DNA from 4 places in the Kitasatospora sp. NPDC051164 genome. Region 1 is predicted to be linked to each of the others. Evidence: riboswitches for the same ligand, from Rfam matches in the RefSeq annotation. Region 1 holds a riboswitch; each other region holds the start of a gene.
The links. Region 1 has a riboswitch for cyclic di-AMP ahead of ACIBEC_RS41605 (M23 family metallopeptidase). Riboswitches for the same ligand answer to the same signal wherever they lie in the genome.
Positions count from the first base shown of each region.

Region 2: it holds a riboswitch for cyclic di-AMP, as region 1 does, so the genes downstream of both, ACIBEC_RS36695 (LysM peptidoglycan-binding domain-containing M23 family metallopeptidase) here and ACIBEC_RS41605 (M23 family metallopeptidase) in region 1, are expected to answer to the same signal.
Region 3: it holds a riboswitch for cyclic di-AMP, as region 1 does, so the genes downstream of both, ACIBEC_RS07560 (NlpC/P60 family protein) here and ACIBEC_RS41605 (M23 family metallopeptidase) in region 1, are expected to answer to the same signal.
Region 4: it holds a riboswitch for cyclic di-AMP, as region 1 does, so the genes downstream of both, ACIBEC_RS16335 (transglycosylase family protein) here and ACIBEC_RS41605 (M23 family metallopeptidase) in region 1, are expected to answer to the same signal.

Region 1 is NZ_JBITFB010000044.1:43,722-51,041, reverse strand. It holds gene ACIBEC_RS41625 (hypothetical protein) at 1-557, opposite strand, end outside; gene ACIBEC_RS41620 (sensor domain-containing protein) at 646-1,386, opposite strand; gene ACIBEC_RS41615 (GNAT family protein) at 1,597-2,169, opposite strand; gene ACIBEC_RS41610 (hypothetical protein) at 2,212-3,087, shown strand; gene ACIBEC_RS41605 (M23 family metallopeptidase) at 3,151-3,984, opposite strand; cyclic di-AMP (ydaO/yuaA leader) riboswitch at 3,997-4,155, opposite strand; gene ACIBEC_RS41600 (YiaA/YiaB family inner membrane protein) at 4,352-4,642, shown strand; gene ACIBEC_RS41595 (alpha/beta hydrolase) at 4,811-5,638, shown strand; gene ACIBEC_RS41590 (TetR-like C-terminal domain-containing protein) at 5,716-6,282, shown strand; gene ACIBEC_RS41585 (SpoIIE family protein phosphatase) at 6,377-7,320, shown strand, end outside.
Region 2 is NZ_JBITFB010000031.1:102,331-109,650, reverse strand. It holds partial or broken gene ACIBEC_RS36705 (helix-turn-helix domain-containing protein) at 1-224, opposite strand, end outside; gene ACIBEC_RS36700 (DHA2 family efflux MFS transporter permease subunit) at 264-1,775, opposite strand; cyclic di-AMP (ydaO/yuaA leader) riboswitch at 2,088-2,268, shown strand; gene ACIBEC_RS36695 (LysM peptidoglycan-binding domain-containing M23 family metallopeptidase) at 2,271-3,263, shown strand; gene ACIBEC_RS36690 (DUF2470 domain-containing protein) at 3,565-4,284, opposite strand; gene ACIBEC_RS36685 (RidA family protein) at 4,407-4,817, opposite strand; gene ACIBEC_RS36680 (IclR family transcriptional regulator) at 4,876-5,628, opposite strand; gene ACIBEC_RS36675 (sugar kinase) at 5,660-6,835, opposite strand; gene ACIBEC_RS36670 (alanine racemase) at 7,068-7,320, shown strand, end outside.
Region 3 is NZ_JBITFB010000004.1:108,254-115,573, forward strand. It holds gene ACIBEC_RS07550 (hypothetical protein) at 38-1,060, opposite strand; gene ACIBEC_RS07555 (NlpC/P60 family protein) at 1,267-2,313, opposite strand; gene ACIBEC_RS07560 (NlpC/P60 family protein) at 2,540-3,673, opposite strand; cyclic di-AMP (ydaO/yuaA leader) riboswitch at 3,684-3,837, opposite strand; gene ACIBEC_RS07565 (NlpC/P60 family protein) at 4,175-5,212, opposite strand; gene ACIBEC_RS07570 (NYN domain-containing protein) at 5,413-6,714, opposite strand; gene ACIBEC_RS07575 (hypothetical protein) at 7,029-7,292, opposite strand.
Region 4 is NZ_JBITFB010000009.1:270,017-277,336, forward strand. It holds gene mfd (transcription-repair coupling factor) at 1-827, shown strand, start outside; gene ACIBEC_RS16315 (hypothetical protein) at 924-1,127, opposite strand; gene ACIBEC_RS16320 (MazG family protein) at 1,186-2,238, shown strand; gene ACIBEC_RS16325 (SDR family NAD(P)-dependent oxidoreductase) at 2,241-2,666, opposite strand; gene ACIBEC_RS16330 (cytochrome P450) at 2,933-4,399, shown strand; cyclic di-AMP (ydaO/yuaA leader) riboswitch at 4,651-4,818, shown strand; gene ACIBEC_RS16335 (transglycosylase family protein) at 4,824-5,723, shown strand; gene eno (phosphopyruvate hydratase) at 5,980-7,266, shown strand.

The DNA of each region.
Region 1 (7,320 bases):
ACGCGGACCTCGCCGCCCAAGGAGGTGACCCGGACCAGCTCGGTCAGGGCGGCCAACTGGTGCTCGGGGCCGAAGAGTTCGGGGTAGGCGAAGAGCAGGTAGCCGCTCAGGGTGAGGGCGAAGGTGCCGTCCGCGAAAGGCAGCCGGGGCAGCGCGGCGGCCACGTACCGCTGCGGGTGCGCGGCCGAGTCGGCGGCGAACAGCCGGCGGGCGCGGTCCCAGCTGCGCAGGTAGCGCTCGGGCCGGTGCGGGCGGGGCGCGGGGTAGAGGTGCGGGCGGGCGGCCATCGCGACGGCCATCGCCGCCCGGGCGGCCCGGGCGCGGTCCGCGACCACCGGCCGCGGCAGGGCGTACGCCGGGTCGGCGGCGATCACCCGGCAGCCCAGCGCGCGCGCCTCGGCGGCCAGGCCGGCCGCGCCGCCGGGGCAGTCCAGCAACGGCCCGGGGAGGGCGGCGAGCTGGGCCCGGGTGAGGTCGAACAGGGCGCAGTACTCGTCCAGCGGGCGGGAGGTGACCAGGACGTCCGGGGGTTCGGGGGGAATGCCTGGGGCGGCCACGCGGTCATCCGAACACGCGGCGGCCCCGTCCGCATCCGGAGTGCGAACGGGGCCGGGACCGAGTCGGGGCCGGACGGTCAGCGCCTGGTCAGCGGCCGAGCAGGCCCTGGGCGGCGGCCCGGTTGACGTTGGTCAGGCCGCGGACGAGCTGCGCGGTGAGGAAGACCAGCACCACCCCGACCAGCGAGAACCCGGCGATCTGCCACATCCCCTCGACGTAGTAGACGTGCCGGACGTGGTGGCCGTCGGTGTAGTCGAACAGCTGGTACCCGCGCCAGCCGGTGTAGGTCGGGAAGACCCAGTGGTAGACCGGGTAGAGCGCCATCGCCCAGCCGAGCAGCAGGAACACCAGGGTCATGGTGAAGCTGAAGATCGCCCAGGGGAACATCACCACCTGGTACAGCGCGGCCTTCCAGCCCGCCCCGTCCGCCAGCCGCGCGGTGATCGCGCCCCAGTTGCCCGGGCGGACCGGGCGCACCGGCTTCGGGCCGGCAACGTCCAGGGCCAGCATGCCCCGCGCCCGGGCCCGCTCCAGTCGGCCGAAGCCCCGGGCGGCGATGGTCAGGCCGGCCAGCACGGGCAGGCCGAGGACGGTGACGAAGGTGCCGAGGCCGAGGCAGAACAGAGTGATCGCGACGGCGAAGCCGGCGATCGCCACCGGCAGGCCGCTGAGCACGTAGCCGACCTCGCGGTAGTAGTGCGCGGAGAACGGCGCCGTCCAGAAGGCGGGCGGCTGTCCGGTCCGGTGGGCCCGGGCGGGGCGCGGGTCGTCGCCGTGACCGTCCAGGACGTCCCACTCGTGGTCCCGTGTGCTTCGGCTGCTGCTCATGTTCCGGCCCCCGGCCCCTCGTACTGACGGTCGTTCGTGCTCGCTGACGTCGTCCAGTCTGGCCGGACCGCAGGTCGCGGCGGCATCCGGAGGCCTGGCGGATCTGGGGTGGGGTTAACCCCCCGGCCCCCGGCCCCCGGCCCCCGGTCCCCCGGCCCCCGGTCCCCCGGCCCGCCGGTCTCCCTGGCCACACGGGCGCGCCGTGGGGGTTCAGCCGGTCGGGCCCGGCCACTCGTCGACGAGCAGCGCGAAGAGGTGCGAGTCGGAGCGGACGCCGTTCTCGAGCCGGTCGTGCCGGGCCCGCCCCTCCAGCCGGAACCCGAGTCGGGTGAGCACCTTGGCGGAGGCCGTGTTGCCCACCTCGGCCGAGGCCGTCAGCCGGTGCAGGTCCAGGGTGTGGAAGGCGAAGTCGCAGAGCAGGCCGGTGATCTCGCCCGCGTAGCCTCGGCCCCGGAAATCGCGGCCGAGGACGCAGCCCAGGTCGGCGGCGCGGTGCTTCCCGAGGGTGAGTGCGGCGTGTCCGATCGGGGTCGCGTCCTGCGGGTCCTCGGCGTCGGCGAGCCTGGTGACGGCGAGCCGGTAGGTGTCCCGCTCGCCGGCCATCGCCTCCTCCAGGTAGAGCTCGATCTGGTCGGCGCAGGTCTCGCGGTCGTACGGCTCGAACGGCAGGTGGCGGGTGACCTCCGGGTCGCCGAACAGGGTGTGCAGCGCGTCCACGTCGCCGTCGGTGTGGTGGTACTCGCGGATGGCCAGCCGGGGGCCGGTGAGTCGTACGGGGACCATGGCGGCCGACCCTACCGGCCCCCGGAGGCTACCGTTCGGACTATGAACGACGAAGACCTGCGACTCGCCCCGCGCACCAGGGCCGCCGACCTGCTCGCCTGGGCGGCCGAGCAGGGCCGCACGCCGGTGGCCGAGGCGCCGCTGCGCGCGGTGCTGGCGCTGCTGGAGCTGGGCGAGGGCAGGATGCACGACGGCTGGCCCGAACTGACCTCCGACGCGGTGGAGCACCTGCTGTACGAGCGGCTCCACCTGTACGTCCAACCCACCCCCGAGGAGGACCCGCTCGCGTACGGCGACGCGGTCCGGTTGCTGATCGACCACCAGCGGGCGGTCCGGCGGCTCAACGCCAAGCGCCAGGAGCGGCTGCACGCGGAGGCCGAGTGGCAGGGCGAGGTCGCGGCCGGACTGCTGCGCCGCGCCGACCTGGTGACCTGGCCCCGGCTGTACGCGCTGCTGCTGCACGCGTACGGGGTGGACGTCGCGGACGAGGCGGCGGTGCGGCACTGGCTGACCGGCTTCGGCGAGCTCCCGGAGGAGGAGCGGCTGGCCGCGTACGAGTCGCTGGTGCCGGCCGGCTGGCTGGACGAGCCGGACGAGCGGGGCTGGGGACCGGGCCGGGTGCTGTCGGTCGGCATGGCCACGGACGGCGCGCGGCGGCTGCTGGAGCAGGGCCTGATGCGGCGCAGCTACCGCAACCTGGCCGAGCTGACCGCGCTCGGGCGGCCGATGCCGGACGAGCTGGCCGGTGACTTCGGGCAGTTCGAGGAGGCGGCGGTCGACGCGGCGCTCGACCTGTTCGGGGAGTGGACGGTGCCGGGGCTGCCGCGGCTGCTGGTGGCGGAGTTCCCCGAGCTGGCGCCGGAGCCTGGCCAGGAGGAGATCGACGCGTACGTGGCGCAGTTGCCCGCGGAGGAGTGAGACGCCGCGAAAAGCCCCCGGCCGCTCGAACCGAGCGTGCGACCGGGGGCTTTCGGGTGTCCGTTACGGGTTGAGGCCGTGCTGCTGGAGCCAGGGCTCCGGGTCGACCGGGGCGCCGCCGCCGGGGCGCACCTCCAGGTGCAGGTGCGGGCCGGTGACGTTGCCGGTCGCGCCGACCTTGCCGATCTGCTGGCCGGAGGCGACGCCGCCGGAGCCCTTGATGATCGAGGAGAGGTGGCAGTACCAGATCTCGGTGCCGTCGGGCAGGGTCTCGACGATCCGGTAGCCGTACGAGCCGGACCAGCCGGCCGAGGTGATGGTGCCCTGGCCGAGCGCGTACACCGGGGTGCCGGTGTCGGCGGCGAAGTCCAGGCCGGTGTGCAGGTTGGCCCAGTAGCGGGCGCTCTGACCGTAGTGGGCGGAGAGCCGGTAGTCCTTCACCGGGAGGGTGAGGGCGGCGGCGCGCTTGGCCTCCGCCTCCGTCGCGGCGGCCTTGGCCTCCGCCTCCTTGGCGGCGGCCTTGGCCTCGGCCTCCTGCGCGGCCTGCACGCGGGCACCCTCCTCGGCGGCGGTGCGCTGGCTGTCGGCCTGCTGCTGGATGCGGGCGGCGAGCGCGAGGCCGGGGTCGGCGGCGAGCGCGACCGGGGTCTCGTCGGGGGCCTCGACGGCGGGCGCGACGGCCGGGGTGGCCGAGGCGAAGCCGGTGGCACCGAGGGTGGCGGCGACGGCGGTGACGCCGAGCAGCGGGGAGGCGCCGCGGGTCTGACGCGGCATCCGGTGCCGGTTGGCCTCGGCCTCCGGGCCGAGGGCCTCGGGCCCGTCCGCGCCGGGGTGGTCGAGGAGCTGGGTACCGGCTGCGGGGCCGGCCGGGTGTGCCGGGGTGTGCGTCGACGCCACGGAGGCGCGCTCCTTTCCTTCCTTCGCGCCTACCGGGTTAGCTGACGGGTTCGGAGCAGGAAGGTCTCCTACGGCCGGGCCGGAGCCCCGCCGATTCACCCCAAGGAACATGGTTCCCCGGCTCCCTGACCTGCCCGGAGGCCGGTCGGCGGGATTAGGCGACGGCGCACGGTGCCGTCTGGGAACGGCGTTGACGACCGCGCTGCGTTATCAAACGTTAATCCTAGGACGCCCTGATTCCAAGCCATCCGTCCGGGACGGCAGTGGAGCGAGTGATCGGACGTCAACGAACGACCCCTCATACGAGCACCCCATCTGAGTACTCCTACTCATGTGCGGCCCGGCCGGGCGGCCGCATCCTGACGCCATGAGCGCACCGATGCAGAACCGCACGACGGCCGCGTACTACATCCAGGCCATCCTCTCCTTCGCCCTGTCGGGCACCGCCCTCGCCGTCGGGATCGCCTACCTGCCGGTCGGCGGGTGGACCCGGGCATTCCTCGGGATCGGCCTCCTCTACACCGTCACCTCCTCCTTCACCCTGGCGAAGGTGATCCGGGACCGGCACGAGTCGAACGAGATCGTCAGCCGGGTCGACCAGGCCCGGCTGGAGAAGCTGCTCAGCGAGCACGACCCGTTCAAGCCCGAGGGGATCTGAGGCGAGCCGGCCTTCCCCTCTCCCGTCGACGCCCTCTTCAACGCCCTCTTCGACAGTTCCTTCGAGACTCTCTTCGGCCGGAGGCTTGACGGCTAAGGCTATTAGCCTTAGCTTTATGGCTATCGGCAGCAGCGCCGATGTCGCAGCGAAGGACCGAGGAGGCCCACCATGAACGCCCCCATCAGCCCGGACACCCAGTACCTGACCGTCCCCGGCGGGCGGATCGCCTTCGACGACACCCGACAGGGCGACGGCACCCCCGTCGTCCTGCTCCCCGGAATGCTCGACAGCCGGGCCGCGTACCGGCACCTGCGCCCGCTGCTCGTCGCCGCCGGCCACCGCGTCGTCACCATGGACCTGCGCGGCTTCGGCGAATCCTCCATCGCCTGGGACGACTACGGCCCCGCCGCCATCGCCGGCGACGTCCTCGCCCTGCTCGACCACCTCGGCATCGAACGCGCCGTCCTCGCCGGGAACTCCTACACCGGCGCGACGGTCGTCAAGGCCGCCGGGGACGCCCCGGAGCGGATCGCCGGGATCGTCCTGATCGACGCGTTCGTCGAGAACCCGCAGCCCGGCGCCCTGATGCGCGGCGCCCTCCGCCTGATGAGCGCGGCCCTCGTCCACTGGCCCGCCTTCTGGGGCTTCTACCTGCGCCGGATGGCCTTCCCCGGCGCCAAGCCCGCCGACTTCGACGGCTACGTGAACGGACTGGTCGCCGCCCTGCGCACCCCGGGCCGCAAGACCGCCACCCGCGGATACGTCACCGGGGACTCGTCGCCGGCCGGCTGGACGGCCGCCGTGCGGTGCCCGGCGCTGGTGGTCATGGGCAGCAAGGACCCCGACTTCCCGAAGCCGGAACTCGTCGCCGACCGGCAGGTCGCGGCACTCGGCGCGCGGAAGGCGATGATCGAGGGGTCCGGGCACTACCCGATGGCCGACAACCCGCAGGCCACCGCGGACGCCCTGCTGCCCTTCCTCGCCGAACTCGCCTGACCGCCGGCCCGGCCGCCCGACCGAGCCGCCGTCCGACCCGACCCGTCGCCCGACTTCCGTACGGAGAAGCCGAAACCATGCCCCGCGTAGGACTGACCCCCGACCAGGTCGTCGACCACGCCCTCGCCCTCATCGACGAACAGGGCGCCGACGCCCTCACCCTGGCCGCCGTCGCCGCCCGGGCCGGGGTCGCCACCCCCTCGCTGTACAAGCACGTCAGCGGCGGCCTCGCCGAACTGCGGCAGCTGATCGCCGTCCGGGTCACCGAGGAACTGGCTGACCGCCTCGCGGACGCCGCCCTCGGCCGCAGCGGGGACGACGCCGTCGCCACCGTCCTGCGCGCCTACCACGCGTACGCCACCGAACGCCCGCACCGCTACAACGCCCTCCCCCAGGCCCCGCAGTCCGACGACGACCTGGCCCGGGCGGCCGCCCGGCTCGTCGGCGTGATCGTCGCCGTCCTGCGGGAGTACGGCCTCGACGGCTCCGAGGCGATCCACGCTGCCCGCACCGTCCGCTCCCTCGCCCACGGCTTCGCCTCCCTCACCACCGCCGGCGCCTTCCAACTCGCCGAGGACCTCACCACCACCCAGGACCGCCTCATCACCGCCCTCACCACCGGCCTGCGCACCTGGCCGGCGTAGCGGCCCGACCAGGTGCGCAGGCCGTGGTGGGCGGGGGCCGGTGCGGCGGCTCGGTCACCCTCCACCGTCCGGGGAAATGGGGTATTAAGAATCAGTGCCCCCCTCCGAGGACGACAGCCGGACTCCCGACCAGCGCCGGACCCCGCTCAGCGGTTCGACCACGCGCAGTGCGATGCGCTGTGTGCGCCTGCTGCTCGGCTGCACCAGCGCCGCCGAACTGCTCGGCACCGTCCTGGCCGAGGGCCCGAGTTGGATCACCGGCGAGGGTTCCGCGCTCTACCTGCCGGATGCCGCCGGGATGCTCCGGCTGACCGTCTCGCACGGGCTGCCGGAGCGGGCGCACGAGCGCTACGGCGTGGTCGATCCGGCCGGTGAGCTACCCGCGGCGATGGCCCTGCGGCTGCGCCGCCCCTACCTGCTCAGCCCGGAGCACACCGGCATCGACTACCCGAACCGGAACGCCGGCATGGGCACCGGGATGGTCACCGTGATCACCCTGCCGATGGTGGTGGACGAGCGGCCGGTCGGTGTCCTGGCGCTCGCGCTGGCCCACCGGGGCACCGTCCCGCGCCGTGACATGGACGTCCTGGAGACGATCGCGGAGGCCTGCGCGCACCGGATCGACCACCTGCTCGACCACGCCGCGGACGCCCGGCTCCCGCAGGGCGCCCGCTCACCGCAGGGCGTCCGGTTATCCGACGGCCCGGTGCCGGAGGGGGCGGACGGCCGCCCCGCCGGGTCGGCCCATCCGCTGTTGTCGCTCGCCGTCCGGGCCGCCGGGCACGGCGCGTTCGAGCGCGATCTGGTCACCGGGGAGAGCTACTGGGACGCCGCGGCGTTCCGGGTGGCCGGGCGGCCGGTCTCCCCGGACGGCGCCGCCCCCGAGCTGGACCGCCTGGTCCACCCCGAGGACCTGCCGGACGTGCAGGCCGCGCTGGCCGAGGCGCTGGCCGCCGGCGGGCACTACCGGATCGGCTACCGGGTGCAGCGCCAGGGCGGCAAGGTGGCGCGGGTGGAGGAGTCCGGCGAGGTGATGCT
Region 2 (7,320 bases), on a different contig from region 1:
CCACAGGGCGGCAGCACCGGCCTGACCGGTGCTGCCGCCCTGTTCTGACCGGAGGCGTTCCGGCCGTTGCGCCATCGCTTGCCCGTGCGGAGGTTGATGCCGACCGCACGGGCGGCTTCCACATAGCCGGCACCCTGCTTCACGAGCCGGAAGTATTCCTCCCGCTCACGCGTCAGCTTGCGACGGCCCTGCCCCGTCCGCTCCTCGCGGATCTCGAAGGTCATTGCACTCCCCAGCTGGGGTGTTGCAACGATCCCTAGAACTCAAGGACCGGTGACGGGGCCCTCGTGCGTGTGGACGTGGCCCGGGTCGAGCGGCGGGGTGGTGCCGCAGGTCCACGCGCAGTCCGGCTCGGCCACCAGGTGGTCCTCGGGGGCGAGGACGTTGCCCCGGACGGTGGCGAAGGCGATCAGCCCGCCGCCGGCCAGCAGGCCCGCGCAGATCAGCATCGCGGTGTGGAAGGCGGAGTCGACCGCGGACGGCACGCGGTAGGCGTCGCCGCTCAGTCCGGCCAGGGCCGGGAGGGCGGCCACCGCGAGCAGGCCGGCCGCGCGGGCGGCGGCGTTGTTCACCCCGCTCGCGATGCCCGCGTGCCGGACCTCGACGGCCGCCAGCACGGTGGCCGTCAGCGGCGCGACCAGCAGCGTCATGCCGCAGCCCATCACCGTGACGGCGGGCAGCACGTCCGCCCAGTAGGAGGAGCCCGGGCCGATGCGCAGCATCAGCAGCACCCCGGCGGCGCACAGCAGCGGGCCGACGGTGAGCGGGATCCGCGGGCCGATCCGCTTGCCGAGGCGCCCGGCGCGCGCCGACAGCCCCAGCATCAGCACCGTGATCGGCACCAGCGCGAAGCCCGAGACCAGCGGCGAGAACCCGGCGACGATCTGCAGTTGCACCACCAGCAGGAAGAAGACGCCGCTGAACGCCGCGTACACGCAGAGGGTGACCAGGTTCACGGCGGTGAACAGCCGGGAGGAGAACAGGCCGAGCGGCAGCATCGGATCGGGCGCGCGGCGCTCGACGGCCACGAAGGCGACGCCGAGCACCACACCGATCAACCCGCTGACCCAGACCACGGCGGACACGCCCTCCCCGGCGGCGGTCAGCGCGTAGGTGATCGCGCCGAGGGCGAACGCGGCGAGCACCGCGCCGAGCACGTCGAAGCGGCCGGTGGCGCTCTCGTCCCGGCTCTCCGGCACGTACCGCGTGGTGACCGTGATCACGGCGGCCGCGAGCGGCAGGTTCAGCAGGAAGATCCAGCGCCAGCCCGGGCCGTCCACCAGCCAGCCGCCGAGGAAGGGGCCGACCGCGGCCGACACGCCGCCGAGGCCCGACCACAGCCCGACCGCGGCCGAGCGGTCGTCAGGGTCGAAGACGGCTTGGAGCATGGCGAGCGAGCCGGGGGTGAGCAGCGCCCCGCCGATGCCCTGGACGGCGCGGGCGGCGATCAGCACCTGGATGTTCGGCGCGGCGGCGCAGGCCGCGGAGGCGGCGGCGAACCAGACCACGCCGATGAGGAAGACCCGGCGCCTTCCGTACCGGTCGCCGAGCGCGCCGCCGAGCAGGATCAGGCCTGCCAGGGTGAGCAGATAGCCGTTCAGCGTCCACTGAAGGGACGCCAGGGAGGCGCCGAGATCGGCGCCGATGCGGGGCAGGGCGACGTTCACCACGGTGCCGTCCAGCATCGCCATGCTGGAGCCGAGCACCGTCGCCAGTAGTACCCAGCGACCCTGCGCGGTGCCCAGGCGCAGGGTGCCGGCCTCGGAAGTGGCCACGGCCCGATCCTGCTCCCCGTGAGGCCCGCGTGACAAGGGTCACCGGCGGGTGTGTCGGTGGTGTGCGGTGCGTGAGCGGACGACCGCGCAGTGCCGTCGATGTCGGCGCAGGGTCGTGGATCAGTGGCGCGGGGTGAATGGATCGCATGCGCACCGTGCAGCGGATCATTCGGAGAGTCACTGCGCCCCGGGGGATGGTTGCCGATTCAAGAGATCGACATTGCTTCACCCGAACGGATGGGTTTTAGTTCAGCGACCGCCCGGCCAGTCCGGACGGATCCACCGGGTGGAACGCCGAGTCCTGCCGCTTCCCGGTGGTTCGAACTGAACTCTGTACGGCAGGAGCGGGGGACCCACAGGTAAGTCGCCGGACCGGAAGTTCGCGCCTCAGGGCGCGGCGTCCAGGGCCGGCTTGGGGTGAAGCCGCGCATGCGGCCGGGCAACTCCAGCCCGAACCCGACAGCTCACCTCGCAGGCGTCGGAGAGGAAACTTCCATGCCTGCTCAGGCTCGTCGTATCGCCCTGCCCCGCGCCGCCCGCATCGGCATCGCCACCGCCGTCACCGGTGTCTCCTTCGCCCTCCCGCTCGTCACCGCGATGAGCGCCCAGGCCCACACCGCCCCGGTCGCCCCGGCCCCGCAGGCCGCCGCCTCCACCACCGCCGCCGACGCCGCGCCGGCCCAGGCCGCGCCGGCCCCGGCCGCTCCGGCCGCCGCGCACGAGAGCTACCGCGTCGTCAGCGGCGACACCCTGTCCAAGATCGCCGACGCCAAGCACGTCGAGGGCGGCTGGCACGCGCTGTACGAGCAGAACCGCTCGGTCGTCGGCGCCAACCCGAACCTGATCTTCCCGGGCCAGCAGTTCGCGATCGCCGGCCACGCCGCCGCGCCGTCCGCGGACGTCGCCCCGGCCAAGCCCGCCAAGCCGGCCGCTCCGGTCACCCAGGCCGCTTCGGCCGCCAAGCCGCAGGCCCAGGTCCAGGTCAAGACCGAGGCCGCCAAGCCGGCCACCCAGGTGCAGACCCAGGTTCAGACCGCCGCTCCGGCCCAGGCCGTGACCGCCGCTCCGGTCGCCGCCGCCTCCGGCTTCGTCGCGCCGCTGGCCCACCCGGTGCTCGGCGAGGCCTACGGCGTGGCCGGCTCGATGTGGGCCTCCGGCCACCACACCGGCCAGGACTTCGTGGCCTCCACCGGCACCCCGCTGCGCGCCGTCGCCAACGGTGTCGTGGTCAAGGCCGGCAACGGCGGCGCCTACGGCAACGAGGTCGAGATCAAGCTCGCCGACGGCCACTACGCCCAGTACGCGCACCTGTCCGTGATCGGTGTGAAGATCGGTCAGACCGTCACCGTCGGCCAGCAGCTCGGCCTCTCCGGCGCCACCGGCAACGTGACCGGCCCGCACCTGCACTTCGAGATCCGCACCGGCCCGGAGTACGGCTCGGACATCGACCCGGTCGCCTACCTGCGCGCGCACGGCGTCGCGCTCTGACCCTGTCGGGGTTTCAGGAACCACCGCTGCTGCGGAGCGAATCGATCCTCCGGGATGGTCATGTCGGGTGACCGCTCGACCGGGTGATCGCCGTGCAGTGGACATGGGCGCGGGACACGCCCAGGCCGGCCCGGCTCGCGGGATTCAATTCCTCGCGAGCCGGGCCGGCCGCTGCCGTTTTCGGGGTCGGCGGTTCGTTTTCGGGGCGGGGTCGGGGTGGGATCGGGGTGGCGTTCGCGGTGCGCCGGTGGTGGCCCGGGCGGTACGTGAGGAGGACGCGGCCGGGCGGTGAGCCGGCGACTCAGCTGCGGTGGGCCGGTTGACCGTACCGGGCGGCGGCCAGCAGGTCGTGCATCCTGTGGCCCAAGTCCTCGGTGTCGCGGGCCGGTTCGGGGAAGACCAGGCGGACGTCGCGGTGGCCGTCGGGGTGGTCCAGGCGCAGCACCAGGCCGTGGCGGTCCAGGGCGAGCGGGCGGACGTCCGGGTTCCGGGCGAGCAGCACCGGGTCGAGCAGGCGGGTGAGGACCTCGAGTGCGTCGGCGTGGTCGTCGGCGAAGTGGGTGAGCATCGCGGCCTCGTGGCGGGCCATCGGGTCGGGGGCGGCGAGGGCGAGGTCGGCGGCGGTGACCGCGCCGGTGCCGTACGGGGTGGCGAGGACGGCGTGGGCGACGTCCACCCGCAGGTGGACGCTGAGGCTGTCGTCGGCGAGGTGGGCCAGGTGCAGCCGGCCGGCCAGGGTGAGGCGGGCGCGGACGCGGTCGCGGACGGCGACGGGGGCGACGTCGGTGACATCGAGGACGACGGCGAGGCCCTCGGCGGCGTGGGCCGCCGCGACAGTGAGCGGGGTGTCCAGCGGGGCGCGCAGCCGCAGGCGGGAGCCGTGGGCGGAGACCGGGCCGTCCAGGTCGTGCTGCTCGCCCAGGGCGCGGACGGCGAGCGAGGAGGTCGTGCTGAGCAGGCTGTGGATCCGTTCGGCGGTGGTGGGCTCGGGCACCTCGGTGTCGCCGGTTGGCAGGCTCATGGACGGACCTCCAGATAGTTAGGTGAGCCTAACCTAATATTGCTGGCGAAGCGTGGCAAGCAGGCCTCGGGGAATGCCGAGGGCCCGGACGTGCGGTCCGGGCCCTCGGGTCGGCTGGATCGTCAGGCGACGACGGCCTGGGCGTCGATCTCGACCAGCATCGGCTCCTGCGGCAGCTCGACGAAGACGGTGGTGCGGCAGGGCTTCACGCCGCCGGGCTTGACGTTCTCCTCGATGAACTCGGCGTAGACCTCGTTCATCAACGGGAAGTCCGCGCGCTTGGTGAGGTAGACGCGGAACATCACCACGTCCTCGATGGTGGCGCCACCGGCCTCGACGATGGCCTTGACGTTCTCCAGGGTGCGCCGCGTCTGCGCCTTCACGTCGCCGCGGTGGAGGTACTCGCCGGTCGCCGGATCCTGCGGGCCCTGGCCGGAGACCTGCAGGATCGGGCCCTTGCGGATGCCCTGGGAGAACATCCAGGCGGGGGCGGGGGCCCCGTCGGTGCGGATCTCGATCTTGTCGGAGGACATGGGGGTTCCTTGCTCCTTGGAGTTCTCGGCGGCTGCTTCGGACTGTCGTGATGATCCGTCAACTGTGGTCGAGTAGGCCGCCGCAGTCGGCCGACACCGCGCGGGCGGTGGCGAGCAGCTGCGGGAGGAGGTCCAGGACCTGCTCGTACGGGAGGACGACGTCCGGGACGGAGATGGAGGCGGCGGCGACGACCCGCCCGCTGGCGTCCCGGACGGGTGCGGCCACGCAGTTGATGAAGGCCTCGTGCTCGGCGTGGTCCTGCGCCCACCCCTGGGCGGCGACCTTCTCCAGCTCGGCGAGCAGCGCCCCGGGCGTGATGAGGGTGCGTTCGGTGTGCGGGGCGAAGTCGATCCCGGCCACCACCCGGCGCCGCTCGGGCAGCGGCAGGTCGGCCAGCAGCACCTTGGAGACCGCGGCGCTGTGCAGGGCGGCGCGCAGACCGATCCGGGAGTACATCCGCACCGGATGGCGGGAGTCGAACTTGTCGATGTAGACCACCTCGCCGCCCTCGTACGCGGCCAGGTGCACGGTCTGGCCGGTGGCGGCGTTCAGCTCGGCCAGGTGCGGGGCGGCGATCCGGCGAATGCCGCGCTGCTCCAGAGCCAGACCGGACAGGGCGAAGAGGCCGGCGCCCAGGTGGTAGCGGTAGGCCGCGTCGCGGTAGACGAATCGTTCATCTTCGAGGCTCTGGAGCAGCCGGAGCACGGTCGTCTTGTGGACGCCGAGCACCTCGGCGAGCTGGTCGAGGGAGCGTTCGCCCTCGCCGAGCTGGGCCAGGATGCGCAGGGCGCGGGTGACGGTCTGGCTCATCGTGCTCCGCTTCGAGGGCTGGGGTGGCTACTCATCGGGCCCAGGCCCGGCCGGCGGGCGGCGTTCGGTCGGTGGGCGGTGCTCCGTTTGTGGGGTGCGGGCGGTCGGAGGGGTGCGGGCGGTCGGCCTTGTGGGCGCCGTCGGTGGGCAGGGTCGGGCCGGTGATGCCGGCCGCGGTGACCCGGGTGGCGGCCCAGTCGGCGGCGGAGGCGTCGAGCAGTGCCGTCACGACGGCGGCGGGCGGCAGCTCGGCCTGGTCGCCGTGGGCGGTCAGCGCGCAGGCGGCGCTCAGGTGGCCGAGCCGCAGCCGGCGGCGCTGGTCCAGGCCCCGGACGGTGCCGGCCAGGTAGCCGGCCGCGAAGGCGTCGCCCGCGCCGGTGGCCTCGACCACCTCGACGGCGAGGGCCGGCTCGGTGACCGCCGTGCCGTCCCGCTCCAGGGCAATGACGTGCCGGTCGGCGTCCTTGACCACGAGGGTGGCGGGGGAGGGGAAGCGGCGGCGCAGGGCGGTGGGGTCGCCGGTGCCGAAGGCGGCCTGCGCCTCGTCGGCGCCGAGCAGCAGCAGGTCGGCGGCGTCCAGCAGCGGCGGCAGTACGGCCGGGTCCCGGTCGTGCCAGAGTGAGGGGCGCCAGTTGAGGTCGAAGCTGACCAGCCGGTCCGGGCGGCGGTCGGCGAGCAGGGCGCGCAGCAGGGCGAGGCAGTCGTCGGAGAGCGCGGCGGTGATGCCGGACAGGTGCAGCAGACGGGCGCCGGCCAGCAGTGCGGCGGCGGCCGGGTCGGCGAGCAGTGCGGGGGAGAGCGCGGCGGCCGCGGAACCGCGCCGGTGGTAGTGCAGTCGGCTGCGGCCGGGGCCGAGGTCGTGATCGTGGCCGGTGGTGCCGCCGACCTCCTTGAGGTAGACGCCGGTCGGGCGGTGTGGGTCGACCGCGACCGCCGAGACGTCCACGCCGCGGGCGGCGACCTCGGCGACGAGCCGCCGACCGAAGCCGTCGTCGCCGACCCGGCTGACCCAGGCGGTCGGCACGCCGAGCGCGGTCAGTGCGCCGGCCACGTTGGACTCGGCGCCGCCGACGGCGAGCCGGAAGTTCTCCACCGACTCCAGTGGGCCCGGGCGGTCCGGGAGCAGGACCGCCATCGACTCGCCCACGCACACGGCCGTCGGGGGAGGACCCGGGCGGGTCGGGCCCGGGGTGTCCTGTCGCGGCATGTGCTGGGCTCCTCGTCTGCGGCCGTTCCGTCGGGTGCGGGCCGGGACTCCTGAACGTGGGTCGGGTTCGTTGAGCGTGGGTCAGTTCCGTTCGGGGTGGGTCTGGGTGGGTCGGTCCCGGTCGGCCTGGGACGGTTCCGTTGACCGTGATCCGGCGCCGATGCTAGAACCGTGCTGCCAGCATGTGCAACCCTCGTTGCGCATGTTGCAACATGGCAAATGGAGGAAGACCGTGGAGCAGACCTTCGCAAGCAGCGGCACCGGGCCGGGCATCGCCGGCGGCGCGGTGGCGGCCCTGGCCGACGAGCAGCTGGACTGGCGGTTCAAGGCCGCCCCGCCGGAGTCGTGGGGCCACACCGTGCGGGAGTGGCTGGCCACCGGCCCGACCCTCTCCTCGCTCGGCACCCCGCTGCTCACCCTCGACGCTGCCGCGCTCGAGCACAACGTCCGCACCATGGCCGACTGGTGCGCCAAGGCGGGCGTCG
Region 3 (7,320 bases), on a different contig from region 1:
CACCGAGTGGGCCGTCGCCCCCGGGGGGCACCGGGCCTCAGTCCTTCAGCGCCGCCACCTCGTCCAGCCAGAGCCGGGTGAACTCGGCCAGGCCGATACCCAGTTCGGCGCGCAGCAGCCGGTCCGTACGGCGCTCGCGGTCCTCGCCCTGCCCGTCGGCCGCGCCGACCGCCCGGTAGAAGGCGACCAGCCGCTGCGGCCCGTAGCGGCCCGCGATCAGCTCGCAGGCCAGCCAGGACTGCTCGTAGGCCTGGGCGATGCCGGTGGCGCCGGCGGCGAAGTCCCGGTCGGCGGGCAGGTCGGCGGGCAACCGCCCGGCGGCGACGTCCCGGGCCAGCTCGGGGGCGATCTGCCGCGGGACGCGGCCGGAGTCGCGGTAGGCGGTCCAGTCGGCGACGCCCTCGGAGAGCCACAGCGGTGTCCAGGCCCGGGTGTCGGACCTGGTCGCGACGTGGGTGGCCTCGTGCGTGATGACCACCTGTCGGCCGAAGTCGCTGAGCCGTCCGTACGCCTCGGGGTTGACCAGCACCCGGTCCGCCGGGGTGTGCCGGGGCGCGCCGGGGGCGGCCACGGTGACCGCCGCCATGCCCGCCCAGCCCGCCGGGTCGCCCTCCAGCAGCCGGGCGAACCGCTCCTCGGTACCGGGCAGTTCGAGCAGCAGCCGGCCGGGCCAGGCGCCGCCCCAGACCTCCTCGACGGCGGGTACCGCCCGGTCCCCGACCGCGACCAGCCCGGCCGGGTCGGGGCCGTCGGCCGACCCGAGCACCAGGCAGCGCGCGCCGGCCGTCGACCGCCCCGCGCCGAAGTCCCACGGCGCCGGCGGCCCGCTCGCGCTCTCCTCGCGCTCGACCCGCCAGCCGTCCCCGGCCCGGGCCAGCTCGATCCGGCGCGGGTACACCACGGGGTAGTCGTCGTAGTCGGCGATCCGCACCGCCAGGTCGGCCGCGGCGGTCAGCCGGTCCGGCCCGCCGCCCCCGGCAAGCACCAGGTTGCGGTAGGCCGCCTCGGCCACCGGCAGCCCCGACCGGGCCGGCAGCGAGCGCGCCCGCTCCGCCAGCACCGCCGCCACCTCGCCGCGCCGGTCGGCCGCCTGGCGGGCCGGTGCCGCCGCCGGGGCGACCGGCGGCAGCGACAGCTGGGCCAGCCCGCCGGCCGCGAGCAGCAGCGCACCCCGCCGGGACAGCGTGCGGCGGGTCCTGTCCGTCGGGTGGGGGTCGTGGGGGCCCGCTATCGGGTGGGGGTCGTGGGGGCCGGGCGGCGACGTGCTCAGAGCCGGACCACCCCCGAGACCGGCATGGCGTTGACGCTCTCGTAGCGGACCTTGGCGCCCGGGTAAGGGGCGTGCACGATCACGCCACCGCCGGCGTACATGCCGACGTGGTGCATGTCCCGGTAGAAGATCACCAGGTCTCCCGGTCGCGCTTCGGAGAGGTTGATCCGCTGGCCGGCGTACGCCTGGGCCTGCGAGGTGCGCGGCAGGGTCACTCCGGCCTGCCGCCAGCTGTAGTACATCAGACCGGAGCAGTCGAACGCACGGGGCCCGGTGGCCCCGTAAACGTACGGCGCGCCGACCATCCGGACCGCGGCCGCCAGCGCGGCGGCCCCGCGCTCGGAGGCGGGCGGGGCGGAGCCGAGGTCCAGCCGGTCGGTGCCGCGGGTGGCGCGCTGCTCGGCGTCCCGGGCGTCCTGGGCGGTCATCCTGGCCCGCTCGACGGCACCCAGGCCGTTGAGCAGCTTCTGTGCCGTGGTCAGCCGCTGCTGGATCTGCTGCTTGCTGTCGGCGAGCGAGCGGCGGGTCTGGTCCAGCTCGGCGAGCTTGCCGGCGGCCTCGGCGCGCCGTTGGTCGAGCCGGCGCTGGCGGGTGACCAGCTCGTGCAGCGTCTCCTGCTGCCGCTGCGTCGCCTGGCCCATGGTTCGGGCGCGGGCGAGGTAGTCCTCCGGGTCGGGGGACAGCATCAGCTGGGCGGTCTGGGTCATCCCGCCGCCGCGGTACTCGGCCCCGGCCACGGTCGCCAGGTCGCCGCGCAGCTCGTTGAGCTGGTCCTGGGCGACGGCGATCTCGCCCTGCAGGATCGTGGTCTCCCCCTGGAGCCGCCGCTGGGCCTCCTGGGCCGCGTTGTACCTCTCCGAAGCCTGCTCGGCCTCGTCGTAGAGCTGCTCGACCTGTGTCTTGACGTCCTTGCGGTCGGCCGGGTCCGGGCTGCCGGGGGCGGCGTGGGCGCTGCCGCCGGTCGCCATGCCGAGCGCGGTGGTGGCCGCCGCCGTCAGCACCAGCGCACGGACGAGCAGTTGGGAACGGCGGTGCACGGACATGGTGGCAGCGGCTCCAATCCTGCGGCGCGGCCCCGCCGCCGCCCCACTGCGGGCGGTCGTCGAGCGGGAGTCCGGTGGCAGACGTTAGCGAGTCCGGGCAAGCGAGTCCAAACCCCTCCGGACCCGAATATTTGACCCGTAATCGGACATCAGCCCGAGCCGCCGGAAAAGCCGCAGGCCCGGCCTTCCGTGGAGGAAGACCGGGCCTGGAAGCGCCGAGTACGGATCAGACCCGCACGATGCTGGTCAGCGGCATGTTGGTGACGGCCTCGTAGCGGACCGAGGCACCCGGCTTGGGCGCGTGCAGCACCTGGCCGTTGCCGGCGTAGATGCCGACGTGGTGGGCGTCCCCGAAGAAGATCAGCAGGTCGCCGGGCTGGGCCTGGGACAGGTCGCTGCCGATCCGGGTGCCGGCGTGCGCCTGCTCCTGCGAGGTGCGCGGCAGCGAGACGCCGACCTGGTTGAACGCCCAGACCATCAGGCCGGAGCAGTCGAAGGAGGACGCGCCGGTGGCGCCCCACACGTACGGGCTGCCGACCTTGGAGGCGGCGGCGGAGAGCGCGGCGGCACCGCGCGAGCTGCCGGGGGCGACCGGCTTGGCGACCGGCGAGGCCGGGGCCGGGGCCGAGCCCGCGGAGAGGTCGGTGCGGCTGTTGTCGCGGGAGGCGCGGTCGGCGGCCTGCTGGGCCTTGACCGCGGCGTCGGCCTGGGCCTTGGCGTCGGCGGCGGCCTTCTCCTCGGCCGCGCGCAGCGCCTGGCGCTCCTGCTCGGTCAGGGTGTTGAGCAGGTCCTGGGCGGCCTTCAGCTTGTTCTGGACCTCGTCCTTGGAGGCCTTCAGCTGCTGGGTGGTCGACTCCAGCTCGGCGAGCTTGCCCTGGGCCTCGGTGCGGTCCTGGTCGAGCTTGCGCTGCTGCTCCTGGAGCACCTTCAGCTGGTTCTTCTGGGTGTCGCCGGCCTGGTTCAGCGCACCGGCCTGGTTGAGGAAGCTGTCCGGGCTGGACGAGAACATCAGCTGGACGGTCGGGGATATGCCGCCGTTGCGGTACTGCTCCCCGGCGATCTCGGCGAGGCCGCCCTGCAGATCGGTCACCTGGTCCTGCTGACGGGCCACCTGGTCCTGCAGGCCGGAGACCTGCTTCTCCAGCGTCTGCTGCTTCTCCTGGGCGGCGTTGTACTGCTCGGTCGCCACCTCGGCCTGCTCGTTGAGCTGGTCGACCTGCTCCTTGACCTGGTCCTTGGTCGGCTGCGGGTCGGCGTGGGCGCCGGACTGCGCGGAGAGGGCGACGGCTGCGGCGGCGACACCGGTCAGGATCGAGACACGGGCGCGGCCGGCTGGCTTGGGACGACGATGGGACGCCACGAAGGCGGGCTCCTTCTTCCTACGTCCGCCTACCGGGTGAGCTGACGGGTTCGGGCCGGAAGCATGCCCTACGACGCCTCACGGCCGTTCCAGCGGCCGACCTGGCGCCGATTCACCCCGGAGGAACGTGGTTCCCCGGCTCCGCTGCGCAGCACCCCCGACTACTGGGCTCCCCTGTCGGGCAGTCGCTTCGACCTGCCCCGCTGCCTCGCGAACTCGACGGTAGCCACCGCCGCCACCCCGGCTGGGTGATCGACACTGCGATGGCTCGGTGCATGACCCTAGTAACTGAACCGTGATCGGTTCAAATCCTTGTCAGAAAAAAGACGGAAGATTACCCAAGTTCTTTTGTGAAAATGACCGATGGTAACCGCCGCCCCACGCAAGGCTGATCAGGTCTCACCCGATGCTCGCGAAACGGTCGAAAACCCGAACGCCACCCCCGGTCGGGGGTGGCGCGGATCACAGGGCTCGGGCGAACCCCTTCGGCGTGTCGGGCCGTCAGACCCGGCGGATGGTGTTGATCGGCATCGCGTCGGCCTTCATCACCTTCACCACGTCACCGGTGTGCGGCGCGTGGACCACCATGCCGTTGCCGATGTACATCGCGACGTGGTGCATGTCGGGGCCGTAGATGACCAGGTCGCCCGGCTGAGCCGCCGCCAGTCCGGGCACCGCGGTGCCGTAGTGGCCCTGCTCCTGCGAGGTGCGCGGCAGCGAGACGCCGGCCTGGCCGTACGACCAGACCATCAGGCCCGAGCAGTCGAAGGTGCTCGACCCGGTGGCGCCCCACACGTACGGCGAGCCCTGCTTGCTCATCGCCTTGGCGAGGGCCACGGCCGCGTAGCCACTGGCCGGCGGCAGGCTGCTCAGGTCGACCCGGTCGCTGCCGCGCGAGGCCCGGTCGTCCTGCGCCTGCTGGGCCTTCAGCGCGGTGCGCTCGGCGGCGCTCAGCGAGTTCATCAGGTCCTGGGCGGCCTTCAGCTTGGTGTTGACGTCCGCCTTGGCCTGGTTCAGGTCCTTGGTGGTGGTGTCGAGCGAGGCCAGCACGGCGGCCGCCTCGGTCTTCTCCTGGTCCAGCCGGCGCTGCTGGTCCAGCAGCCCCTTGAGCGCCTCCGCCTGGGTGGTGCTGGCCTGCTGGACGGTGGAGGCCTTCTCCAGGTAGCCGGACGGGTCGGAGGAGAGCATCAGCTGGACGGACGGGTCGATGCCGCCGGTGCGGTACTGCTCGCCCGCCACCTCGGCCAGGCCGGCCTGCAGCTGGGTCATCTGCTCCTGGCCGCGGGCCACCTGGTCCTGCAGCTGGTCGGCCTGCTTGCGCAGCTGCGTGGCCCGCTCCGTGGCGCCGTTGTACTTCTCTGCCGCCTGCTCCTGCTCTTGCTGGAGTTGGTCGATCTGCGCCTTGACGTCCGTTTTGTTCGGCTGCGGCGCGGCGTGCGCGGCTACCTGGGCGGAGAGTGCGACCGCGGTCGCAGCGGCCGCGGTGAGCACGGAGACCCGCGCGCGGCTCGGCTGCTTGGGACGGCGGTGGGAGGCCAAGGGACCGGCTCCTTCTTCCAACGGACTCACCCGATTGGATGAGATTCCGGAAAATAGGTTTGACGCCAGACCCTAGTGCGGATCTATCCGCTTTGCCACTCCCCCGAAGGCGTGAACTCTGTTTCCCACACCGACTTCACCGGACCCGCACACCACCACGGACCCAAGGCTGACCAGGAGTCATCCTACGCGGCCCGCGCTCAGGGCCGGGCCAGCCGGTTCAGCAGCAGCACCGAGGCGACCGGGCGCGCGCCCGCCTTCCGCACGCCCTCCGCGACCTCCCGGTCGGCGGAGACCACCACCACCGGACGGCCCTGCGGCTCGGCCCGCACCAGACGGCGAATCAGCTCGTCCGCGGTCTCCCCGGTCCGGCTGAACCGTACCCGGACCCCGCGCGGCGGTGCCATGATCACCGGAACGTCCAGGTCCTGCCCGTCGAACACACAGGTGACCTCCGCCTGGGTGCGCTGGGCCAGCATCGCCAGCCCGCCCAGCAACCGGATCCGCTGCTGCTCCAGCGGCAGCGTCGGATAGCCGGTCTTGGTCACGTTGTAGCCGTCCACCACCAGGTGCACCTGCGGGATCGCCAGCAGCTGGTCCAGCAGCGCCGGGTCGTCCTCGGCCAGCCCGCGCCGCGCCACGTCGTGCGGCGAGGCCGCCCCCGGCACCACCGCCTCCACCAGGTCCGCCGGGCGGATCTGGGAGACCGGCAGTGCCAGCTCCCGCTGCAGCCCCTGGGCCGACTGCAGCACGGTGTCCAGCAGCAGCCGCAGCCGCATGTCCTCGACGCTGCGCCCCTCGCGGGCCGACCGGCGGCCCTGCTCGGCGGCGTTCTCCAGCTCGGAGACTCGGTGTTTGAGCCGCCGCGCCTCGGTCTCGGCCGCACTGCGCTCGGCCGCGCCCTGCGCCTTCGCGGCCTCCAGCTCCCCGGCCAGGCGGCGCGCCTCGGCCTGCGCCCGGCGGGTGTCGCTCTCGAGCGACCGCACCTTCTTGCGCAGCGACTCGGCCTCCCGCCGGACGCCCTCGAACTCCGCGCGCTGCCGCTCCAGGTCCGCCCGTGCGGCGGCCCGCACCTCGGCCAGCTCGGCCTGCAGCTTCTCCGCGAGCCGGGCCGCCTCCGCGGCCGCGTCCTCGGCGCCTGCCCGCTCGACCTCCTCGCCGACCTCGGCGACCAGCCGGCTCCAGCCCGCCGAACGCACCAGGTAGGCGGCGGCGGCGACGTCCATCGGATCGGCGGCGCCCGGGACACTGCCCGACTCCAGCGCCCTCACCAGGTCCGGCTGCCCCAGCCGCAGCCGCTCCGCTATCCGCACCCGGAACGCCGGCTCCGCCTCCAGCGCGGCCGCCAGCGCGGTGGCCGCGTACTTGGCGCGCCGCGCGGGGGTGAACTTCACGTACTGACGCAGGCTCTGCGGGAGCTCGCCCGGCGGCAGTCCGCCCAGCGCGTCCGAGGCCAGCCCGACCACGCGCCGGCGCACCCCCTCGGGCAGCGGCCGGTCCAGCTTCTCGGCGACGTGCTCCGACCCGGGCTCAGCGGACTCGGAGGTGTCAGGGGTGTCTGGAGTGTCTGGGGTGTCGGGCGCAGCGCTCTCCGCCGGTCCCGTCCCGGCGTCCGGCACCTGCTCCTGCGCAGCGGGCCGAAGCCCCTGCGCTTCGCCGGGCTCCTTCGCTGCGTCCACCACGTCCTCGGCTCCGATCCTGTTTCCGGCGGGGTACGGCCGCGACCGCCCCCTGTCGTCACGCTCCGTGCGTCTTGTCTGTATTGTCCCGTGCGGCGGACGGGCGCGCGGCGCACCGCCCACCACACCGGCGGGGATCAGCCCTGCTCGGTCGGGGCCTCCGCGCCCTCGGCACCCGGGCGGGCCACCAGCTCGACCTGGTCCACGGCGTTGCACCAGCGGCAGCGCACCGACTCGATGGTCTCGCTCAGCACCTCGGTCTCCTCGACCTTGGAGTCGCCGGCCAGGTCGAAGTGCAGGAACTCGGTGACCCGCGCGCTGCGGGTGACATCGAACCGGGTGAGGTTGCCGCACAGCGTGCAGCGCCAGCGCGTCTCGGCGGTCAGGGCGGGGACGGTCATCGGGGGGTCCTCTCGGGTGGTCCCTGCG
Region 4 (7,320 bases), on a different contig from region 1:
TGATCGTCGAGCGTGGCGACACCTTCGGCCTCTCCCAGCTGCACCAGTTGCGCGGCCGGGTCGGACGCGGTCGCGAGCGCGGCTACGCGTACATGCTGTACCCGCCGGAGAAGCCGCTCACCGAGACCGCGCACGAGCGCCTGGCCACCATCGCCCAGCACACCGAGATGGGTGCCGGCATGTACGTTGCGATGAAGGACCTGGAGATCCGCGGTGCCGGCAACCTGCTCGGCGGCGAGCAGTCCGGGCACATCGCGGGCGTCGGCTTCGACCTCTACATGCGGATGGTCGGCGAGGCGGTGGCCGAGTTCCGCGAGTCGCTGGCGGGCGGCGGGGAGCCGGAGGAGGAGCCGCTGGAGGTGAAGATCGAGCTGCCGGTCGACGCGCACGTGCCGCACGACTACGCGCCCGGCGAGCGGCTGCGGCTGCAGGCGTACCGCTCGATCGCGGCGGTCAACTCGGAGGACGACATCACGCACGTCCGGGACGAACTGGTGGACCGCTACGGCAAGTTGCCCGAGGCGGTGGAGAACCTGCTGATGGTCGCGGCGCTGCGGCTGTACGCCCGCCGGTGCGGCATCTCGGACATCACCCTGCAGGGCTCCAACGTCCGCTTCGGGCCGGTGGAGCTGCGGGAGTCCCAGCAGCTGCGGCTGAACCGGCTCTACCCGCGCAGCCAGGTCAAGGCGGCGGCCCAGCAGCTGCTGGTGCCGCGACCGAGCACCGGGCGGATCGGCGGCAAGCCGCTGGTCGGCCGGGAACTGCTCAGCTGGTGCAGCGAGTTCCTGTCGGCCATGTTCGACGACCTGGCGGGGGCGAAGAAGTAGCGCCTGCCGGGCGATGGTTCACGGCGGTCTCGGGTCTCGGCCCGGGGCCGCCGTTCTGTGTGCGGGCCTCGGCGGCGACGGCTGTGAACAGGGCTGTCAGAATCCGGCCTCGACGGCGACCTGGAGCGCACCTACGACCTCCGCGAACGCATCGGCCTCCACCTTGCCGCCACCGGCGACCCCCAGAACGCCTGGCAGTGGCTGCTCCCCCTCCTCCTCGACCGCGAACGTCGCGACGGCCCCCACCGCCCCACCGTCCGCCGCCTCCGCCAGTCCCTCTCCGCCCTCCACCCCCAGCACCGGTCGATGGGTGGGGTGAGGGCCGCCGGGGGTGGGGGTGGGCGGGTAGGTTCGAGGTGTGACGACGAATGTTCCCGGCGCCAAGTTGATTCTGCTGACCACGACCCACCGGGTGGCTCCCGGGTTGCTGGCGTGGCCGGCGTGGGAGGCGTTGCGGTCGGCGGGGCGGGTGCTGGTGGCGGACGAGGGGCATCCGCAGGTGGCGGCGGTGCGGCAGGCCGGGGTGGCGGTGGAGGTGGTGGCGGCCGGGTCGGCGCCCGCGCTGGCGCGGCTGCTGACCGGGCAGCCCGCCGGGGCCGGGGCGACGGTGTGGCTGGGCAGCCCGGACGGGGATCCGGGGCTGACGGACGCGCTGGCGCGGCTGGCGGTGGAGCGGGCCGGTGAGGTGCCGGAGATCGAGGTGCTGCCGGGCTCGTACGACCTGCCGGGGGCGCGGCTGCTGGACCTGGTGACGGTGATGGACCGGCTCCGCTCGCCGGGCGGTTGCCCGTGGGACGCCGAGCAGACGCACGAGAGTCTGGTGAAGTACCTGGTCGAGGAGGCGTACGAGCTGGTCGAGGCGATCGAGGAGGGGGACCGGGGGACGCTGCGCGAGGAGCTGGGTGACGTGCTGCTCCAGGTGTTCTTCCATTCCCGGATCGCCGAGGAGCACCCGACCGATCCGTTCACCGTCGACGACGTGGCGGGCGACATCGTCGAGAAGCTGATGTACCGGCATCCGCACGTGTTCGGGGATGTCGAGGCCGAGGGCGCCGCCGAGGTGGAGGCGAACTGGGAGCAGCTGAAGGCCGCGGAGAAGGCGGACCGCGAGTCGGTGCTGGACGGTGTGCCGGCCGGGCTGCCCGCGCTGGCGTACGCGGCGAAGCTGGTGTCCCGGGTGCGCCGGGCGGGCGTCCGCACCGTGCCGGACGAGCCGTACGAGCTGCCGGCCGAGCTGACCGCGGAGTCGGCGGGCCGACTGCTGCTCGCGGTGGCGCAGCGGGCGCACGACGCCGGGGTGGACGTGGACGCGGCGCTGCGCTCGGCCGCGCGCGGTTACCGGGACGCGGTGCGCGCGGCCGAGGGCCTCAAGCCTGGTGGAGAGCCCGACCGGGAGCCGGACGGGGAGTAGGCTCAGGCCGCCGTGGCGGTGCTCTCCATCGGGCGCCGCTGCGGCGGGACGAGTTCCCCGATGGCCTCGCCGACGAGGACGACGAGTTCGGCGAGGCGTTCCAGGTCGAGGTGGTCGGGCAGGTCGGCGAGGGAGACGATCCGCTCGCCGTCGGGTCCGGCGACGGCGAAGAGGTCGATCGGTCCGAGGTGCTTCTCCGCGGTGTCGACGAGGGCGGCGACGTCGCTGGGGCGGCGGATGTCGCCGGAGACGCCGACGACGGGGCAGCCCGGCCGGTCGAGTTCGGCGGCGAGGTCCTCGGCGATGCCGACGTGCTGGTCGGCGATCAGCATTCCGGCGGCGCCGGCCGCGGCGAACCGGCGGGCGAGGCCGGCGCCCGACCCGCCGTCGAGTACCGCGATGACGACGACTGACCCGCTGACCCGCATGGTCTGCTCCTCCCTGTGGGCGACACCGCACCGGCGCCCACGCGTACTGCGGAGGATCGTAGGCAGGTCCTGACCCTCCGCAACAGGGATTACCCCTCAGGTGACCAGGCTCACGCCCGGCGTCCGGCCAAGAGCTTTCCAAGAGCTGTCCACGGACCGTCCACGGGTCGTCCACGGAGCGTTGGCGCGCCCGTCGCACGCCGTTGACGCGGGGGTCGCGAGCCGTTGAGGAAGGGGGGCGCGCACCCACCGGATACGGTCGACCCATGCCAGCTCAGCCCGACTCCGCCCGGCCCGCCGCCGCGCCGTCCGACGACCCCGCCCAGCCCGCCGCCGCGCAGCCGGCCGCCGCGCCGTCCGACGACCCCGCCCAGCCCGCCGCCGCGCAGCCGGCCGCCGCGCCGTCCGACGACCCCGAGCAGCCCGACGCCGCCGCTCCGCAGCTGTTCACCTGGGAGTTCGCCACCGATCCGTACCCCGCCTACGCCTGGCTGCGCGAGCACGCCCCGGTGTACCGCACCAAGCTGCCGAGCGGTGTCGAGGCCTGGCTGGTGACCAGGTATGCGGACGCCCGGCAGGCGCTCGCGGACAGCCGGCTGTCGAAGAACCCGGCGCACCACAGCGAGCAGGCGCACCGCACCGGCCGGGTGGGCATCCCGGGGGAGCGGCAGGCGGACCTGATGACGCACCTGCTGAACATCGACCCGCCGGACCACACGCGGCTGCGCCGACTGGTGTCGAAGGCGTTCACCCCGCGCCGGGTGGCCGAGTTCGAGCCGCGGGTGCAGCAGCTCACGGACCGGCTGATCGACGGCTTCGCGCAGCGCGGTTCGGCGGACCTCATCCACGAGTTCGCCTTCCCGCTCCCCATCTACGCGATCTGCGACCTGCTGGGCGTGCCGGCCGAGGACCAGGACGACTTCCGCGACTGGGCCGGCATGATGATCCGCCACGGCGGCGGCCAACGCGGCGGCGTGGGGCGAGCGGTGAAGCGGATGCGGGCGTACCTGCTGGAGCTGATCCACCGCAAGCGGGCGGACCTCGGGGACGACCTGATCTCGGGTCTGATCCGGGCGAGCGACCACGGCGAGCACCTGACCGAGAACGAGGCCGCGGCAATGGCCTTCATCCTCCTCTTCGCCGGTTTCGAGACGACCGTGAACCTCATCGGCAACGGGATGTACGCGCTGCTGCGCAATCCGGGGCAGCGCCGGTCGCTGCAGGAGTCGGTGGCGCGCGGGGAGCACGCGCTGCTGGAGACGGGGATCGAGGAACTCCTGCGCTACGACGGGCCGGTGGAGATGGCGACCTGGCGGTTCGCGACGCGGTCGCTGACCATCGGCGGGGTGGACATCCCGGTCGGTGACCCGGTGCTGGTGGTGCTGGCCGCCGCGGACCGCGATCCGGCCCGGTTCGCGGACGAGAACACCCTGGACCTGGCGCGGACGGACAATCCCCACCTGGGGTTCGGGCACGGCATCCACTACTGCATCGGCGCCCCGCTGGCCCGCCTGGAAGGGCGTGCCGCCCTGGCCACACTGCTTTCCCGGCTGCCCGATCTGCGGCTCGCGGAAAGCCCGGAGAATCTGCGCTGGCGCGGCGGTCTGATCATGCGTGGACTGCGGGAACTTCCGGTCGAATTCAGTCCGGAGAGTCGCTCCCCGCATACGCCCCTGCATACGCCTCCGCATACGCCTCCGCATACGCCCCCGACACCCCTTATGCGCCCCTGACAAACTGACACAAGATGACGAAACGCCGGGCGACACGCTGACGGAACGTCGCCCGGAGTCCTCCGGTTCAGGTGTGAACGCCCATCAATCCGGACATAGCGGCGCCGTTGGTAGGCGATCGGGCACGCGCCGTAATTTCTGTGTGATATCGGTGATATGAGCTTGTGATTGGTCTGAGGATCTGTCTACTCTCCCTGGAGTTCGCAGCTGCGGACCTCGTGCGCGGAACGCCGAATCCTGCCCGCCGCGTCACGGGAAACCGACCAGAACCCTGGGCAGGGGCGGGGGAACCAGGTTTGTTGCCGTTTCCCACGGCTTGGGGTGAAGCCGCCTGAGCGGAATCGTTTCCGCGTACGGCGGCCGGGCCACCTCCCGGTCCGAACCCGACAGCTCACCTCGCAGGCGTGCGGAGAGGGACCTCTTCATGCTGTTCGTTGGAACCGGTCGTCACCGCCGTCGTACCCAGACCGAGAAGGCCATCGCCGTCGCCGGTGTGGCCGGCGTCGGACTCGCGATGCCTCTCCTCACCGCCACCGGCGCCTCCGCCGCACCGGCCTCCGCCTGGGACTCCGTCGCCCAGTGCGAGAGCGGCGGGAACTGGGGCATCAACACCGGCAACGGCTTCTACGGCGGCCTGCAGTTCACCTCCGGCACCTGGAAGGCGTACGGCGGCACCGCGTACGCGCCGCAGGCCAACCAGGCCAGCCGGGCGCAGCAGATCTCGGTCGCCGAGAAGGTGCTCGCCTCGCAGGGCCCGGGCGCCTGGCCGGTCTGCTCGAAGAAGGCGGGCCTGAGCAAGGGCGGTGCCCCGGCCGCGGTCGACACCTCCTCGGACGCCAAGCCGCAGTCCGCCCCCGCGCAGCAGGCCCAGAAGCCCGCCGCCAAGCCGGCCCAGAACCCGGCTGCCCAGAAGCCCGCCGCGCAGAAGCCCGCTCAGAAGCCGGTGCAGCAGGCCGCCCCGCAGCCGCAGCCGCAGGCCCACGGCCTCTCCGGCCAGGGCGGCTGGGACGCGGACGCGAAGGTGTACTGGTACCAGAACAACGGCGCCTGGTACTGGACCAGCCACCAGAGCGTCTACCAGCAGTACGCGGGCCACGCCGCCGCGCAGCAGTACGCCCCGCAGGCCGCGCAGCAGCAGTACGCGCCGCAGGCCGCTCCGGCGGCCGGCCACGACTACACCGTCCGCGACGGTGACACCCTGTCGACCATCGCCGCCGCGCAGGGCGTGTCCGGCGGCTGGCACGCGCTGTACGAGCAGAACCACGGGACCGTCGGCGGCGACCCGAACCTGATCCTGCCCGGCCAGGTGCTGCACCTCGGCTGAGCTGACGTGTGAAGGCCGACGCGCGAAGGGGGTTGGGCCCGCCGGCCCCCTTCGTCCGCATTCGCCCACTTCAGTGGGACAAGCTGGGACAAGCAGGTGAACTACTGGTGGGTAGCGGGGCCACACGCTGAGACGAGACCGAGGCGGACGTGGCCCCCGGAGCCTGGGCGGCTAGGCTCTGGTCCGTAACGACTCCGCAATCGTCCTGCTGACAGCACCACCGTCAGCCGGACCTGCTTCCGCAAGGAGATGCCTCGTGCCGTCCATCGATGTCGTCGTAGCCCGTGAGATCCTCGACTCGCGCGGCAACCCCACGGTCGAGGTCGAGGTCGGCCTCGACGACGGCAGCACGGGTCGTGCCGCTGTCCCGTCGGGTGCCTCCACCGGCGCCTTCGAGGCGCTGGAGCTGCGCGACGGTGACAAGAACCGCTACTTCGGCAAGGGCGTGGAGAAGGCCGTCCTGGCCGTCATCGAGCAGATCGGCCCGGAGCTGGTCGGCTACGACGCCACCGAGCAGCGCCTGATCGACCAGGCCATGCTGGACCTGGACGCCACCCCGGACAAGTCCTCGCTCGGCGCCAACGCCATCCTGGGCGTCTCGCTGGCCGTCGCGCACGCCGCCTCCGAGGCCAGCGACCTGCCGCTGTTCCGCTACCTGGGCGGCCCGAACGCGCACGTCCTGCCGGTCCCGATGATGAACATCCTCAACGGTGGCTCGCACGCGGACTCCAACGTCGACATCCAGGAGTTCATGATCGCGCCGATCGGCGCGGAGTCCTTCTCCGAGGCCGTCCGCTGGGGCGTCGAGGTCTACCACACCCTCAAGGGCGTGCTGAAGGAGCGTGGCCTGTCCACCGGCCTCGGTGACGAGGGCGGCTTCGCGCCGAACCTGGACAGCAACCGCGAGGCCCTGGACCTGATCACCGAGGCCATCCAGAAGGCCGGCTACGTGCCCGGCCGTGACGTCGCGCTGGCCCTGGACGTCGCCGCCTCCGAGTTCTACGAGGACGGCGCCTACCAGTTCGAGGGCAAGGCGCTCACCTCCACCGAGCTCATCGAGTACTACGCCGACCTGGTCGCGTCGTACCCGCTGGTCTCCATCGAGGACCCGCTGGACGAGTCGGACTGGGATGGCTGGAAGGCCATGACCGTCAAGCTGGGCGACAAGGTCCAGCTGGTCGGCGACGACCTGTTCGTCACCAACCCGGCCCGCCTGGCCAGGGGCATCGAGACCGGCACCGCCAACGCGCTGCTGGTGAAGGTGAACCAGATCGGCTCGCTGACCGAGACCCTGGACGCCGTCGAGCTGGCCCAGCGCAACGGCTACCGCTGCATGATGTCGCACCGCTCCGGCGAGACCGAGGACGTCACCATCGCCGACCTGGCCGTCGCCACCAACTGCGGTCAGATCAAGACCGGTGCCCCGGCCCGCTCCGAGCGCGTCGCCAAGTACAACCAGCTGCTGCGCATCGAGGAGATCCTCGACGACGCCGCCGAGTACGCCGGCCGCGGCGCCTTCCCGCGCTTCCGCTCCGCGGAGTAACAAACACAGTCGCTCCGCGGAGTGACAAGCGCAGTCGCGCTGCGGAGTGACAAG